3 regions of the Bacillus sp. NEB1478 genome follow, and region 3 is predicted to be linked to each of the others. Evidence: riboswitches for the same ligand, from Rfam matches in the RefSeq annotation. Region 3 holds a riboswitch; each other region holds the start of a gene.
What was found. A riboswitch is a leader RNA that binds a small molecule or an ion and turns the genes downstream of it on or off. The one in region 3 is predicted to bind S-adenosylmethionine.
Positions count from the first base shown of each region.

Region 1: another riboswitch for S-adenosylmethionine. It lies ahead of metK (methionine adenosyltransferase); the one in region 3 lies ahead of RGB74_RS04345 (methionine ABC transporter ATP-binding protein).
Region 2: another riboswitch for S-adenosylmethionine. It lies ahead of RGB74_RS09180 (YezD family protein); the one in region 3 lies ahead of RGB74_RS04345 (methionine ABC transporter ATP-binding protein).

Region 1 covers NZ_CP134049.1:1,078,685-1,084,511, reverse strand. The annotation lists gene RGB74_RS05190 (manganese catalase family protein) at 1-191, shown strand, start outside; gene RGB74_RS05185 (phosphatase PAP2 family protein) at 312-863, shown strand; gene metK (methionine adenosyltransferase) at 1,034-2,239, opposite strand; SAM riboswitch class I at 2,399-2,526, opposite strand; gene pckA (phosphoenolpyruvate carboxykinase (ATP)) at 2,802-4,385, shown strand; gene RGB74_RS05170 (MFS transporter) at 4,519-5,808, shown strand; gene RGB74_RS05165 (TetR/AcrR family transcriptional regulator) at 5,762-5,827, shown strand, end outside.
Region 2 covers NZ_CP134049.1:1,852,736-1,858,562, forward strand. The annotation lists gene RGB74_RS09170 (homocysteine synthase) at 1-176, opposite strand, end outside; SAM riboswitch class I at 301-405, opposite strand; gene RGB74_RS09175 (sulfite exporter TauE/SafE family protein) at 449-1,363, opposite strand; SAM riboswitch class I at 1,576-1,682, shown strand; gene RGB74_RS09180 (YezD family protein) at 1,811-1,924, shown strand; gene RGB74_RS09185 (phosphoadenylyl-sulfate reductase) at 2,027-2,737, shown strand; gene sat (sulfate adenylyltransferase) at 2,765-3,970, shown strand; gene cysC (adenylyl-sulfate kinase) at 3,945-4,538, shown strand; gene RGB74_RS09200 (nitrite/sulfite reductase) at 4,553-5,827, shown strand, end outside.
Region 3 covers NZ_CP134049.1:917,950-923,776, reverse strand. The annotation lists gene RGB74_RS04355 (MetQ/NlpA family ABC transporter substrate-binding protein) at 1-725, opposite strand, end outside; gene RGB74_RS04350 (methionine ABC transporter permease) at 750-1,418, opposite strand; gene RGB74_RS04345 (methionine ABC transporter ATP-binding protein) at 1,411-2,436, opposite strand; SAM riboswitch class I at 2,522-2,640, opposite strand; gene RGB74_RS04340 (hypothetical protein) at 2,718-3,062, opposite strand; gene RGB74_RS04335 (anti-sigma-I factor RsgI family protein) at 3,183-4,346, opposite strand; gene sigI (RNA polymerase sigma-I factor) at 4,432-5,187, opposite strand; gene RGB74_RS04325 (thioredoxin family protein) at 5,651-5,827, opposite strand, start outside.

The DNA.
Region 1 (5,827 bases), 160 kb from region 3:
ATTTGTATGAAGACATAGCTGCTGAAGAAAAGGCACGTGCAACCTATCAATGGATTATCAACCTGTCAGATGATACTGATTTAAATGATTCACTCCGTTTTTTAAGAGAAAGGGAAATTATTCACTCTCAGCGTTTTAGGGAAGCGGTAGAAATTTTAAAAGAAGAAAGAGACCGAAAAATTTTCTTTTAAAGGAAGTTACTATGAAGGCAGTATTTCAATTTTTTATAAATATTTACAATCCATTAATCTCCTCCTAACATTTAGCAACTATGATTATAGTAGCTACAATGAATAGGAGGGATTTTTAGTATGATAAAAGTTATGGGTTGGCTTTATGAAAAAGAATGCACAATTTTCCGTCAAATAAATGGTAGATCACACAACTACTCGTTAGACCGATTTTTTCATGTATGGACACATCTAGGCGGTGCGGCTTTTACCATTTCGACTACTCTTTTTCTTTTAATCGTTCTTCCTGATCCATTAAAATCTTGGGGATTCGTTTGTTTACTTTCATTAATCCTCAGTCACATACCTGTATCGATCGTCAAAAAAATATATCCGCGCAAACGGCCTTACTTATCGCTCCCAGATACAATCACTGGAGATAATCCATTAAAAGATCACTCGTTTCCTTCAGGTCACACTACTGCCATCTTCTCTATAGTGACGCCTTTAATCGTATTAGACCCTTTTATCGGCGTGTTTTTATTAGTTGGAGCTCTATTAGTAGCAATATCCCGTATGTATTTGGGATTGCATTATCCTACTGATGTCATTGCAGGTATGATTTTAGGGATAAGTTCAAGTTTTCTTTCCTTTTTCTTAGTAAATGAAGTTATACTGCCTTATTTTAATTAAAAAATGGATTATCCGCTTTTAATGAAGGATTGAAATTTAATAATTCCACTGTTAATCCGAATATTTCCACGTAATTTTGATTAATTCCACATTAAGTGCCAATAAATCCACATTTGGTCAAAATAAACTAAAAAAGCAGACACTCAGTTTGAGGTCTGCTTTTTGTATTATTAGATATTCGCTTGATTTTTAAGTTCTTCTGCTTTATCAGTTTGCTCCCAAGGAAGCGCGATGTCAGTACGTCCGAAGTGACCGTAAGCAGCTGTTTGCTTGTAGATTGGACGGCGAAGATCAAGCATTTTAATGATTCCTGCTGGACGAAGGTCAAAGTTGTTACGAACAAGCTCAACAAGAACTTCTTCAGATACTTTACCTGTTTCAAAAGTGTTAACAGCGATCGATACAGGTTGTGCAACACCGATTGCATAAGCAAGCTGAACTTCAACTTTGTCTGCCAGACCTGAAGCTACGATGTTTTTTGCAACGTAACGTGCAGCATAAGCAGCAGAGCGGTCAACTTTTGTAGCATCCTTACCAGAGAATGCACCGCCACCGTGACGAGCGTAGCCTCCGTAAGTATCAACGATGATTTTACGTCCTGTAAGACCAGCATCACCTTGTGGTCCGCCGATTACGAAACGGCCAGTCGGATTGATGAAATACTTCGTGTTCTCATCAATTAATTCAGCTGGAACTACTGGTAAAATAACTTTTTCTTTAACATCTTTTTGGATTTCTTCCAGTGTGTTTTCAGGATGGTGCTGAGTTGAAATAACGATTGTATCAATACGAACCGGTTTGTCGTTTTCATCGTATTCAACCGTTACTTGTGTTTTACCATCAGGACGTAAGTAAGGAATTTCTTCACTCTTACGTACTTCAGTTAAACGGCGAGAAAGCTTGTGCGCTAATGAGATTGGAAGAGGCATAAGCTCTTCAGTCTCGTTACAAGCAAAGCCGAACATTAACCCTTGGTCACCAGCACCAATTGCTTCGATCTCAGCATCTGTCATTGAACCTTCGCGTGCTTCAAGTGCTTGGTCTACACCCATAGCGATATCAGCAGATTGCTCATCGATAGACGTTAGAACTGCACATGTTTCAGAGTCAAAGCCGTATTTCGCACGATCATAACCGATTTCTTTAATCGTTTCACGTACGACTTTCGGAATGTCAACATATGTTGAAGTTGTGATTTCACCAGCAACAAGCACTAGACCTGTTGTAACTGAAGTTTCACAAGCTACACGAGCATTTGGATCATTTGCTAGGATTTCATCTAAGATGGCATCTGAAATTTGGTCACAAATTTTATCTGGATGCCCTTCTGTTACGGATTCAGATGTAAATAAACGACGACTTACTTTTTTGGACAATTGAATATCCTCCCTTTATCTACTTTCAATGATACGGTACTTTATTCTTATCTATTTGCATATTTTATGTTCTTCGCCTGTAAAATGGCATAAAAAAAGCCCTTCCCTGTTTGACGAATTCAATCACGAGGAAAAGGTTTAAATACATATGCCTTCAACCTCTTATTTTCCAAGGTATTACACCTTGCAGGTTAGCACCTTTTCATTCTTAAGGATGATGATCATCCACCGAAATGTCGGTTGCTGGGTTTCATAGGGCCTGTCCCTCCACCTACTCAGAATAAGAGTAGCCGTTCTCGAAATATGATAGCGTAATGATCTTAACCTGTCAATAGAAACTGGCTTTAAAACTGTATATTCCATATTATATAGAAAGAAGTGAAAAATTAAACAATTGGAACCGCATTCAATATTATGATGATTCGTACATTTTTCACAATTAATTATGAGTATGAAGAACTTTTTTGGAACGCTTTCATAAAATAGTATACATTATTTAAGTTAATGTGTTATACTAATTTTCGAATATATCACTCTAGAATAAAGGATGGTACTGTCTGATATGAATACATTGGAATTTACGACAACTTTAAATGAACTTGTGACTCGTCAAACGACTCACCAGAATTTACCTGTCCCGGTACTAGTTGAAAAATCGTTAAACCGTAATGAAGGCATTCTTACATCTACAGGTGCGCTTCGAGCAACTACTGGTAAATATACAGGACGGTCACCAGAAGACAAATTTATCGTTGAAGACGCCTCCGTGAAAGATCTAATTGATTGGGGAAAAGTAAATAAGCCTTTCTCACCCGAAAATTTCGATAAATTGTATAAAAAAGTACTTCAATACTTAGGCAGCAAAGAAGAGTTATTTTCATTTAAAGGATTCGCAGGTGCAGACAAAGAATACCGTCTTCCTATTCAAGTAGTTAATGAATACGCATGGCATAACTTATTTGCACATCAGATGTTCGTACGTCCTAACGAAAGCGAATTAGCTGGACACGAATCAGAATTCACAGTGGTTTCAGCACCTGGATTTCTAGCTAATCCTGCAGAAGATGGAACGAACTCTGAAACGTTTATTATTATATCATTTGAAAAACGCATCGTATTAATCGGTGGAACAGAATATGCTGGCGAAATCAAAAAGTCCATCTTCTCTGTTATGAACTTCTTGCTTCCTGAGAGAGGAATTCTATCCATGCATTGTTCTGCAAACGTTGGAAATGAAGGCGATGTGGCATTATTCTTTGGTCTTTCAGGAACTGGGAAAACAACATTATCGGCAGATCCTAACCGCAGACTAATTGGTGATGATGAGCATGGATGGGCGAATACTGGTGTTTTCAATATCGAAGGCGGATGTTATGCAAAAACAATCGATCTTTCATATGAAAAAGAGCCGCAAATCTGGAATGCAATCCGATTTGGAAGCGTTTTAGAGAATGTGATGATTGATGAGAATTCGCGAATCGCCGACTATAAAGATTCAACTTTAACTGAAAACACACGTGCTGCATACCCTGTAGACGCAATTCCAAATGTTATCCAGCCAAGTGTAGCTGGACATCCAAATACGATTGTATTCTTAACAGCTGATGCGTTTGGCGTATTGCCTCCAATCAGTAAGTTAACGAAAGAACAAGCGATGTATCATTTCCTTTCTGGATACACAAGTAAACTTGCAGGAACAGAAAGAGGAGTTACTTCACCGCAAGCTACTTTCTCAACATGTTTTGGAGCTCCATTCTTGCCGCTGCCAGCAACGGTTTATGCAGAAATGCTTGGTAAGAAAATCGACCAGCACAACGTTCAAGTATACCTTGTCAACACTGGATGGTCTGGCGGGGAATACGGTGTCGGAAAGCGTATGAACCTTGGCTATACGCGTGCAATGGTGCAAGCTGCGCTTGAAGGTGAACTTACATCTGTTGAAACTGTTGTAGATCCGGTATTCGGACTGCACATCCCAACTCATTGTCCTGGTGTACCCGATCAAGTTCTTCAACCGAAGAAAACATGGGAAAACCAAGATCAATACGACGTAAAAGCAAAAGAATTAGCAGCAAAGTTCAAAGCAAACTTTGAAAAATTTAAAGCTGTCTCGCCTGAAATTATGAACGCTGGTCCACTTTCATAATCTAATATCTAACTAACCTCCCATCTTAAACGGGAGGTTTTTTGGTATTTTTTAGAAAAATCAGTTGCAAAGTGACATCTATGTCAATTATAATAATGACATGGATGTCACTTTATAATTAGGAGCTGATTTTGTGGAACAAACATCAGAAAAACTGTTAAAAAGCAGACCTTATCAATTTTTAATATCTGCTCAATTAATTTCCAATCTCGGTGATTGGCTTTCCATTCTGGCTGTGTTCACCCTTGTTGGACTTAAATGGGAAGCTTCACCACTTCAAGTCTCATTTATCATGTTGTCATTAGCTTTACCAATGACGATTCTAGGACCAATATCTGGAGTATTTGCAGACCGGTGGGAAAGAAAGTACATTATGATTGTTGCAGATGCAGCTCGAAGCGTTATTATTTTTGGTCTCGTATTTGCAACAGAGCTTTGGCACATATATGCACTATTATTTGGTCTAGGGTTTTTTTCGACTGTTTTTAATCCTGCAAAAAATGGAAAATTAAAAGAAATTGTTCCGGATCATCACATGCAGCAGGCTGCTTCCATAAGCTCCGTAATTGAAAGCGGCACAAAAATTATCGGTCCTGCCTTGAGCGGTTTTCTTCTTACTTTATGGAGTTTCAATATTATTTTCATACTAGATGCTATTACATTCCTCCTCTCAGCACTTCTTTTACTTAACATTCCAGCAAATACATCAAGAACAATTAAAAATGAAGCGACAACTGAGAAAACAGAAAAGAACTTTATCAAAGAATTGCTCGAAGGGTTTACATTTATTAAAAGTCTCCCAATGATTTTTTATGGAACAATTTTAATGGCCATTACTATGTTTGTGATTCAAATGTCAGATTCACAGTTTGTTACTCTATTTAGAGAACTTGAAGGATCCTCTCCGAAAGTACTCGGTATTGTTATGACAGCATCTGGAGCTGGGTTCTTAGTTAGTGGACTCATCTTGAGTAAGTACGAAATTAAAAAAGCAATAAACGCAATGTCTGCAGGTATTTTTGTATTAGGATTAGGATTTTTAAGTCTTGCCCTCTTCACAGATATAGATCTATCTGCACCAATGATCTGGGCGCCTGCTGTCACTTTCTTAGCATGTATTGGGGCGGGTTTGGTTTTTATTCCGTTTCAATCAAATGTTATGAAAGAAACCCCTTCCGAAATGAGTGGACGAACACTTGGTACTATTGGAAGTGTCATGATGCTGGCTTCTCTAATTGGCCCGCTTGCTGGTGGAATCCTTGCAAACATATTCGGCGTAATCCCGATTTTCATTTGTACTTCTAGTGGATTGTGTCTAATTAGTGTGATAGCTTTTATTCAAAGAGGAAAGTTCGAAGCAAACAAAGGAGAAACATATGTCACCGAAAGTAAAGGACAGCCACAAAGAAGAGCGGAAGCGTAATATCCTTGAGGCAGCAAAA
Region 2 (5,827 bases), 930 kb from region 3:
GTATAAATATTACCAAATTCTTTTAATCCAAATAGATTAGCAGCATGTTCTGTATTATCAAACTGATAAGATGCTGTTTGATAGATCGGCACTGCCCTCGAATTTGTTGATGGATCTACTTTTTGCCCCTCATGTAATGAAATCGTCTCGAAACCATACTCTCTTTTCTCGCTCATACCAAATCTCTCCTTCTCCATTTGTTTTTATCATGAAATGACATGATTTCAATTTTCAAATTACTTAGAGCCAACAAAAAGGACCTCTTCCAAAAGAAGAGGTCCGTAATACATAAGAATCGGGCTCTCATCTTTCAGAACAAAAGTAGTTCTGCTGAAATTAGCACCATGCATGTCTGCTGGTTGCTGGGCTTCATAGGGTCAGTCCCTCCGCCTCTCTGGATAAGAAAAATATGAAAATTGATTTAAATATCATCTTACATACCTCATACTCAATAGTCAACAGAATTTTTTAAAAAATTTGTTTTTTTGTTTTGAGCCCTTGTTTCTTCCTTGCCTTTTTTGATTGATAGGAAGATCCCGCCTATCCAACTTACAATTAGAACAGTATATAGCGTATAGGAAGACTCAGGTGAGACATGGAATGTATTCAGCAGTACTTTTAAGTTTGTTAAAATAATGAACCCTCCAACAAATACACCTAGTATGTGTGAGGGAATGATTCTAACAAGCCATGCTGCAATTGGAGCAGCAATTAATCCTCCGATCATAAGTGACACAACCCAAATCCATTGCACTTGAGCCCAGCCTAATGAGATGAAAAACCCGATTGAGGCTGAAACCGCTACTGCAAATTCACTCGTGTCTACAGAACCGATCACTTTTCGCGTTGTCATTCCATCTTTTGTCATCAGGACCGGGGTTGTTACAGGACCCCAGCCGCCTCCACCTGTCGCATCTAAAAATCCTGCAAGAAGTCCTAGCGGTACCAATTGTTTTTTTGTGAAGGGTTTGTTTTCTGGCTGATTTTGTTTCTTATTTTGTTTAAAAAGAAATCGGTAAAGAATATAAACCCCTAATGTGATTAGAAATATGGAAATGTAGGGTTTAATTAATTCACCAGGTATGCTGCTTAAGAAGCATGCACCGAGAAAGGCACCTATTGAACCCGGTATAATGAGTCGATAAACGATTTGACGGTCAACGTTTCCGAATTTAATATGGGATACACCCGATGCAGCAGTTGTGACTACTTCTGCTAAGTGAACGGAAGCTGATGCTGCCGCAGGAGCAATCCCGAACACTAATAACAATGTGGTGGATGTAACGCCATAAGCCATTCCTAAGGCTCCATCAATTAATTGTGCAATAAGTCCGATAAGCGCTAAAACTATTAACTTTTTCATGATCTCCTCCTTGAAAAACAAAAAAGGCTCTCAACGGTTTCGTTAAGAGCCTTCGGTTTTCCGATCAGCATTTGGTTTTAATTTTAATTATTACTATATGATTTATCGGGATAACATGTCAACGATTCATATGATTTTATTTTGAAAAGAAAGAATAATTAAAAAAAGGTCTTGATATCATGTGAATATGTTGTTATGATTTTAAAAAATTAAACTTATCAAGAGTGGTGAAGGGATCTGGCCCGATGAAACCCGGCAACCTGCTATGCAGTAAGGTGCTAACTCCAGCAGAATGTTTACACATTTTGGAAGATAAGGTAATACGCTTACCTCCACTATCTTTCCGAAATGGAAAGGTTTTTTATTTTTATAGTAAAAAATCTTAACAGAGAAATTTATGGAAAGGGTGGTTTATAAGTGGCTAACGAACAAGATGAAAATGATTTTATTCCACAGTTAAAAAAAATGTTGAGCAATATTCAATTTGGATCAATTACATTAGTTGTTCAAGACGGAAAAGTCATTCAACTGGAAAAAAATGAAAAACTACGAATTAAATAATTCGCTGACTAGAAAACTAGAGGCGGTTTTAACTTAGATGAAAAGGAATTCCTTTCATCTCCGTTAAAACCGTTTTTTTGTTTCAAAAAAGGAGGGAGTTCGTTGATCACTTATGATACTTGGAAGAATCACGAACACAATTATGATTTTGAGATAGAGAATGAAACAAAAGGCGCTTTAGATGTTTTGAGGTGGGCATATCAGCAATATGGAGATGAATTGGTATATGCGTGCAGTTTTGGAATCGAAGGAAGTGTTTTAATCGATCTCGTTCATCAAGTAAATCCAAGTGCGAAGATCACATTTTTAGATACTCATCTTCACTTTCAGGAAACTTATCAAGTGATTGAAGATGTGAAACAAAAGTACCCAACACTGCAGATTAAAATAAAACAGCCTTCATTATCCCTTGAAGAACAACTTGAACAATATGGAGAAAATCTTTGGAGAACGGATCCTAACCAATGCTGCAAGTTAAGAAAAGTGATACCGCTCGAGGATGAACTAAATGGTGTTAAAGCGTGGTTATCTGGGCTCCGCCGAGAGCAATCACCTACGAGAAAGCATATCCAATTTGTTAATAAAGATGAGAGGTTCCATAGTGTGAAAATTTGTCCATTAATTCATTGGACGTGGAAAGAGATTTGGCGATATGCCCATAAGAATAATTTACCTTATAACAAATTACATGATAATGGCTATCCAAGCATTGGATGTGCACCTTGTACTAAAGCAGCATTAGATATAAACGATCTTCGCTCTGGGCGATGGTCCGGCCACGAAAAGCTAGAATGTGGATTACATCAAGCCTAATATTCAACACAGGAGGAGAGAAATATTATGACTACTATTTCTGCAATCAAGCCCCACGGTGGAAAACTTATTAACAAGTATGATCCTAACCGATCGTTTGATCACATTCAGAAGGAAATTCCGTTAGATGCCACATCATTAAGTGATCTTGAGCTAATCGCAATTGGTGCATACAGCCCATTAACTGGTTTCTTAAATGAAGATGATTACTTTTCAGTCGTTAACGATATTCGTTTAGCAGACGGAACAGTCTGGAGCCTTCCGATTACTTTACCTGTTCAAAGTGAGACAGCTGCTGTTTTATCGAAAGGTGAAGAAGTGAGATTAGTGTTCGAAGGAGAAACATACGGTGTTTTGAAGGTCGGAGATGTTTTTCAGCCAGATAAACAAAGAGAAGCTGAAAAAGTCTACAAAACTTCAGATCAAGCTCATCCAGGGGTAAAAAAATTATTAGGTCGGCCATCCGTATATGTTGGCGGAGAAATCACACTTGTGAAACGAATACAGAAAAAAGCGTTCTCTGAATTTCATTTAGATCCATCAGAAAGCAGAAAAACATTTCAAGAATTAGGCTGGAAGAAAATCGTTGGCTTTCAAACGAGAAATCCTGTACATCGTGCACATGAATATATTCAAAAAACAGCGTTGGAGACAGTTGACGGATTGTTTCTAAATCCACTGGTCGGAGAAACGAAATCAGACGACATTCCAGCAGATGTTCGGATGGAAAGTTATCAAAAGTTACTAGAAACCTATTATCCGAAAGATCGTGTATTTTTAGCTGTATTTCCGGCAACAATGCGATATGCTGGCCCGCGAGAAGCCATTTTCCATGCGTTAGTTAGAAAGAATTTTGGCTGTACTCATTTTATCGTTGGCCGTGATCATGCAGGGGTCGGCAATTATTATGGAACGTATGAAGCGCAAGAGATTTTTACACAGTTTACTTCTGAAGAACTTGGCATCACACCCATGTTTTTTGAACATAGTTTTTATTGTACGAAATGCGAAGGTATGGCTTCTTCAAAAACGTGTCCGCATGGTCAAGATGATCGGGTAATTCTGTCGGGAACAAAAGTTAGAGAGCTTTTAAGAAATGGAGAGTTGCCTCCAAGCACGTTTAGCCGCAAAGAGGTAGTTGAGATACTAATAAATGGTTTAAAGCGTCATGAAGAAGAATCCAAATTAAAAGGAGATCAGCATGAGCATACAGCAAAATATAATTTGGCATGAGTCAACGATAACGAAAGATGACAGAAGAAAGCAGAATGCACATCACAGTTTTGTTCTTTGGTTCACTGGACTCTCGGGTTCAGGGAAATCTACCCTATCAAACGCCTTAGCGAAGGAACTATATGAAAGAAGAATAGGAAACTATGTATTGGATGGTGATAATATTCGAAATGGATTAAATGCAGATCTTGGTTTTTCTGATGAAGACCGCACAGAAAACATCCGCCGAATTTCCGAAGTATCAAAGCTTTTTGTGGATAATGGTACGGTAGTCTTAACTGCATTTATATCGCCTTTCTTAGAAGATAGGAAGAAAGCGAAAGAAATTGTAGGCGAGGATGAATTTATCGAAGTGTTTGTAAAATGTCCATTAGATGAGTGTGAGAAACGAGATCCAAAAGGACTTTATTTTAAAGCTAGAAATGGTGAAATTCCTGATTTCACGGGTATTGATTCCCCGTATGAAGAACCAGATCAACCGGCTTTAACGATTGAAACGAACAAACAATCTATCCCTGATTGTGTGGATACGATTATTGAGTACTTGGAACGAAGACAGCTTATTTAAGAGGAGATGATAATATGGCATATGATAAATTCTGGTCGGAAAATCTAAAGCTGAATAAGACTGAACAGAAAAAACTTGTAAAAGACGGTCTCAAAATCTTTGAGGATATTCCTTATTATGCTGCGAATGGATTCTCTTCCATTCCAAAAGAAGAATGGGATAGTTTTAAATGGGCAGGGCTATACTTGCAGCGACCAAAAGAAGATGGCTACTTTATGATGAGGATCAATGTCCCATCAGGTATTTTAAATTATGAACAGGTGAAGACATTAGCAGGTATTTGTAAGGATTACGGAAGAAGTGTTTTCGATATTACAACACGTCAGGCGATCCAGTTTCATTGGTTAACAATTGAGGAAATACCTGATATTTTTGAACGTTTAAGCGCAGTCGGACTATCGAGTGCAGGTGCATGTGGTGATATAACAAGAAACATAATGGGGAACCCCTTAGCTGGAATCGATCCCAATGAGCTTTTTGATACTTCAGGGGTTGTGAAAGAGGTGTATGAGTTTTTTCAGCATAATGAAGATTTCTCAAACCTGCCTAGAAAATACAAATTGTCGATTAGTACGAATGTGAAAAACAGTGCACATGCAGAAATTAATTGTGTAGCTTTCACTCCCGCTACCAAAAATATAAATGGCAAACAGGTTGCTGGGTTTCATATTAAGGTTGGCGGAGGATTATCTGCTAGACCTCATTTGGCTAAACCATTAGATCTGTTTATTGAACCTAATCAAGTAAAAGAAGTTGCAATTGCGATTACGACGATTTTCAGGGATTTTGGATACCGTGAAAAACGGCATCTCGCGAGACTTAAGTTTCTCATGGCGGACTGGGGGCCAGAGAAGTTTAAAGACAAAGTTTTGGAATATACAGGACCTCTCCCAGATAAAGGTGATGATGCGCTTACTGGATGGAATGCAGGGTATTTCTATGGTGTGCATCCACAAAAACAAGAGGGATTAAGCTACATCGGATTTAATGTACCAGTAGGCCGATTAGATGCAGATGAAGTGTTGGAAATTGCACGTATATCCGAAAAGTATGGCAATGGTGAAATCCGGACATGTAACTCACAGAACTTGATTATTCCAAATATCCCCCATGAGAATGTCCATGCTTTGCTGAAAGAGGAAGTTTTTAAACGGATTTCAATCGAACCAAGATCTTTTATTGCCTATTCAGTTTCCTGCACAGGGACTGAATACTGCAACCTGGCATTGGTCGAAACCAAGAAACGTATGCACCGGCTTGCAGAACGACTGGATGAGCAGATTGCACTT
Region 3 (5,827 bases):
GCTTTTTTGTCTTCGTCACCTTTACGAACAGCGATAATATTAACAAATGGTGAATCATTGCCTTCAATTGCAATGGCATCTTTTTGTGGATTTAATCCTGCATCGATTGCATAGTTTGTGTTGATCATGACAGCGTCGCCTTCGCCATTTTTATAAGCCTTTGGCAGCATCCCGGCATCAACATCAGCTTTGAACTTAATATTCTTAGGATTTTCTTCAATATCTTTTATTTGTGCTTCATAACCTGCACCTTTTTTAACTTTAATTAAGCCTTCTTTTTCTAATATAGCAAGCATACGGCCATGGTCAGCTACTGAGTTAGACATAATAATTGTAGCACCTTGCGGCAGATCTTTTAGAGATTTGTATTTTTTAGAATAAACACCGATTGGCTCAATGTGAATACCGCCTGCATTTACGAACTTATAGCCATGGTCTTTCATTTGAGATTCCATATAAGGAACGTGCTGGAAGTAGTTAGCTCCAATTTCTTTTTCGTTTAAAGATTTGTTTGGAAGTACATAATCCTGAAATGTTTTAATTTCAAGTTCGATACCTTTTTTCTTTAATAGCGGCTTCGCTTCTTCAAGAATTTCTGCGTGAGGAACATTTGAAGCTCCTACAATAATTTTTTTGTCGCTGATACCGCCTTCTGTTTTGTTGCCGCAGGCAGCAAGAGCAGCTGCAACTACAGCGAGAAGTAATACTGTTAAGATTTTTTTCATATAATTTTCCTCCTTGTTGTGGTGTTATCTTTTATCTAAAGCAGTCGTAATTCGATCTCCTATCCATTGGATAATAAATACGATCACTAAGATTAGCGCGGTGGAAACTAGTGTTACGTCAGCGTTATCTCTTTGATAGCCTTCCATATAAGCAAGGTTACCTAGCCCCCCTGCTCCTACGACACCTGCCATTGCCGTGTAGCTTACAAGAGCAATCGCTGTAACGGTGATTCCAGAGATTAGTGCCGGCAAACTTTCAGGAATAAGCACTTTAAATATGATTTGGGCATTTGTTGCACCCATTGATCTTGCTGCTTCAATTACCCCTTTATTAATCTCCCTCAAAGCGATTTCTACCATTCGTGCATAAAATGGTGCCGCTCCTATAATCAAAGCAGGTAAAGCTGCTTCTGCTCCTAGCATTGTTCCTACTAGAAAGCGGGTAAACGGAATAAGAAGTATGATCAAGATAATAAATGGAATCGAACGGAACACGTTGACAACAACGGCGATCAATCCATTTAAAAATTTGTTTTCCCATAAGTTTCCTGGCGATGTTAAAAACAAAGCTAATCCCAGGGCAAGACCTAAGATAAATGTAACGATTACTGATATTGCCGACATGTATAATGTTTCATTTGTCGCCTGAATGACTGCATCCCATTGAACATTCGGGAACCAAATACTAAGCATTATGAATCACCTCAACCTCAACCTGCACACTGTCCAAAAATTTCATCGCTTTTTCTAGGGCAGAGTCACTGCCTTTAATTTGAATAAACAGCGTCCCATACGGACCATTTTGTGTCTGCGAAATTTTCCCTTGAAGGATATTAACATCTACCTCATAATTTCGAATCAATTCTGTAATGAGCGGCTGCCCAGTACGACCTCCGACAAAAGTGAGCTGAATGATCTTGCCTTCAGGGAATCCATCAATAAATTGTTTAATTGTATCAACAGTTTCTTCAGGTTCTGTCACTTGTTTAACAAAGTCTTTGGTAATGTTTTGAGCAGGGTTTTTAAATACGCTCAATACATCTCCTTCTTCAACAACTTTACCGGTTTCCATTACGGCTACGCGGTGACATATTTTTCGGATAACATGCATTTCATGTGTAATCAGTACAATTGTTAAACCAAGTTTTTTATTGATCTCTACTAAGAGATCGAGGATGCTGTCCGTCGTTTTCGGGTCAAGTGCGGAAGTTGCTTCATCGCACAATAATACTTTTGGCTGATTCGCCAGAGCTCTTGCTATACCAACACGCTGCTTTTGACCGCCGCTAAGCTGGGAGGGATAAGATCCGCCTCTGCCTTCTAAACCGACAAGATTAATGAGTTCCTCTACTCGTTTGTTAATCTCAGCCTTTTTTACACCTGCAATTTCTAAAGGAAAAGCGATATTTTCCCGAACCGTTCTTGACCAAAGCAAGTTAAAGTGCTGAAAGATCATGCTGATTTCTTGCCTGGCTTCTCTTAACTGTTTTGAAGAAAGCTCAGACATGTTTTTTCCACCGATTGAAACTGAACCGCTCGTTGGTCTTTCCAGCATGTTCAGTATGCGGATCAGCGTACTCTTTCCAGCACCGCTATATCCGATAATCCCGTATATTTCTCCTTGATTTATTGTTAAATCTACCGTATCAACAGCCTTTACTTCACCATCTTTGGTTTGAAAGACTTTACGGACTGATCGTAAGTTAATCAAAATACCTAACCTCATTTCCTAAATAAAAAATAAAAAAATGCCTTCTGCTTCAATATGAGCAGAAAGGCATAATATATGCGCATTCTCCTCATCTCCCAAGACAAATAATGTCCTGCAGGAATTGGCACCTTTCTAGCTGACAATAAGCCAACTAGCGGTTGCCGGGTTTCATAGGGCCAGTCCCTCCACCACTCGTGATAAGTTAAAGCGTTGCGTTATTAAGTTAAAGCGAAACATTTTAAAGTCGATGTGAAGAATAATAACATCGTTGTCGATAGGTGTCAAACTTTTTTCGCATTTTTGAACATTAGCCCACTAGATATTTGTTCCCAGTGAGAACTTAGATAAAAAATCGCTTCCCATTTAAGCCGCTGTCTTAACGTCCCTTGAAACTCGACCATTTCTTGCCGCAAGAGGGTAGTCAGTTTCATCTTTCCTTCTAACATCAAAATCAGATAGTTTGGATTTCCTTTAAAAATGACAATTCGGTTGCTGTTGCCTTCTTTGTAACCTATCTTAAGCGTTGTATCATCATACATTTCGAAGTTCGGCTTAACCGGAATGTTATACAAAAGCAGATATGGACTTCTGGCAATCTGTTCTTCAAAAAAGTGTACATCCAACATAAAGATCCCCCCGAATTGATTGTTACTTTTTCTTGTTCGTGAGGAATGATGGTATACCTTTATAAAGCTTTCGACAGCTCTAAAGAATCGTTTTTGGAATTACGACAGGTTTAACCATTTTTAGTGATTATGTCTGCTTTTCCCTGTTTCGCTGCCATTATGACCGTTGCTATTTTTGCTTTGCTCATTGCTTCTTCCGTTCCCGTTCCTGCCATTATGATGGGAATCAGGGTTCGTTTTAATTTGTTCAGAATAATTTTGCTTTCGATTTTCTTGATGTTTATTGTTTGATTCATTGCTATTTTGACTTCTGTTATTGTTTTTGTAATCTGGCTTTCCGTAATTTTTTTCACGGACAGGACTATTATTATTACGGTTCTTTGACTCTGTATGCAGTTTATTATGTTTGTTCGGTTTTACAATGTATTCTTTAGATTCATGATTCCGTTGTTGTGCAGGTCGATCTGTATGATTGTTCGATTTATCAGGATCAGGTGTATGCATCTGCTTAGGATGTGGAATCACCTTTATGTCTTTAGACGAAACAGCTGCTTTCTTTTGAAGATCTTGAATGTTAGCTTCTTTAATAATCTTTTCTTGGATAGGCACCTGTTGTTTATTGGCTTTTTGAAAAGCAGTCAGTTTACCTGAGGATACACCAAGCTGCGCAGCCTTTTTACGTGTATCACGGTTTGTCTCCGTTACCGTTATTGCCACGGGGTACTTAATGACAGCTTGTTTCACTATTGAATTAACCGCTTGATCGAGCTCTGCTTCCGTTTTACCGTTTCCTTTTTCACTTGAAACGGTTGTAATCAGCATTGAATGATCTGACTTCATATATCCTTCCGCTTCATAAGCGTTTATAAGCTGGTTGGCAAACACTTGGAATGAAGGATGTTCATCAATCGACAAGTGATGCTTTTTTATTAATTGTTTAGCTTCTTTATTAAAAGCGGAAAGTTCAACAACCTTCATTTCGTCATTCACACCAACCTCTAAGCTAGGATTGATATCAAAGCTTACGTAAGCTGCTGCAGCAGACTGGCTGCCAATGGGAATAATGCCAGATAAAAAAACAAAAGCCACTAAGACGGCTACAGATAAAGATAGTGAAGGCAACGCAAAAAGACTTCTCTTTTTGAAAGAAAAATAAGAAGTCTGGTATTCCTTCCCTACGAGAGGACGTTTTCCTTTAGGTATTTTCACCGTAACAAACGTACCATCCTTCATAAGCAAAGTTGCTTTTTTATTGTTTATTTCTATAACAATGCCGCTTTTCAATGATATCCCCCCGCACGTAGCAGGATCAGTAGGAAATTGCAGGTAAGAGAATGCTTCTCTTACCTCACAATTATATTACTTCACCTTAAGGCTGAATGTAAGATTTCAGCGCTTGGAAATCGCCCAAGTATATTAATGATACTGCTATTATATACTTTCGATTTCTCTCTATCGTTTTTCGACTACAGGATACCATATTTAATAAATCTTTTATCGGTAATTGTTTCTTTTCTTTCAAGAATGCGGCAAGTTCTTCATTTTCTGCCAGTAGACGTGCGATTTCTTTAGCGTTTTCGCGTGCATCAACGTGTTTAGGACAGTGTTTGCTTAATACTTTAAAGTTTAAGCCAAACGTTTTTAACATCTTTTGGTATTCTTCAATTTCATATACACGATTCTCTACTTGGAGCTGATCTTCAAAATGATCCATAGCTGCTTTTTGTTCAGCATAGCTCTCTTCTAAACGGCCTTCTTCGTCTTCTTCATCAGGCTGAAGAAAAATCAATCGGTTTTGACGAACTTCTTTACGGATATAATCGATTACACGGCGTCTGATTACCATATCGGCAAACGATAGAAAACGGCTTCCTTGCCCTTCTTGATACTGATCGATTGCTTCATTAAAGGCAAAAAGACCTACACTAAACTCGTCCATTGTTCGATCTATATATTGACTGCACACTTTTGAAGTTACTTTTTTAATAAATGGTTGATAGTCATCTATAAGTTCGTTTCTTAATTTTTCATCTTCTCGTTGCTGGATCGTTAATACCTTGTCTTCTATGCTTGTTAGTTTATTCTTTGCTAAAGGAAATACAGCGTTTAAATTTAATGATGTCATGATTATCAATCACCTCTGTTAATAAATTGCTTACCGGTTATTTTTAAAATCAGTTATTTTTTTGTTTTAAACAAATCATTCTTATTTACCACATTTACACTGGGAGCAAACATCAATCAAGCTCTCCTAATCATTTATACCATGACTTTTGACATTTGTAGGATACAGTTCTATAACAATATTACAGCCACCGTAACATTTGTGACTTTCTTGTTAAATTACTGAATTTGCAAAAATAACAGATAATTCTTCTTTATTTACCAAAAAACCTATTCTAATAAGGCTTGTACGCCATTATCCGACATAAAAAACACACTCCTTTTTATTACATAGAAGTGTGTCAGCGACATTTAATTACCATATTTTGTTTTGAGAAAAACCCCCGAAAAAAGGACTTTTCATTAGAACTAGAATGTTGTTTACTCATTATGGGGCTTAAACCACATTTTTTTTAATAAAAAATTTACTTTCTAATGATTTCAGTCATCGTTTTATATAAATCTCCAGCGGATTGAAGTGCATAAATACGTTTTATCACAATTCCCCTTGATAGTACCAGCAGACAAGGTACGCTTGTAATTCCATATTTTTCAGCGAGCTCAGGCATGCTGTTAATATTACATACCCCTGATTGAATAGA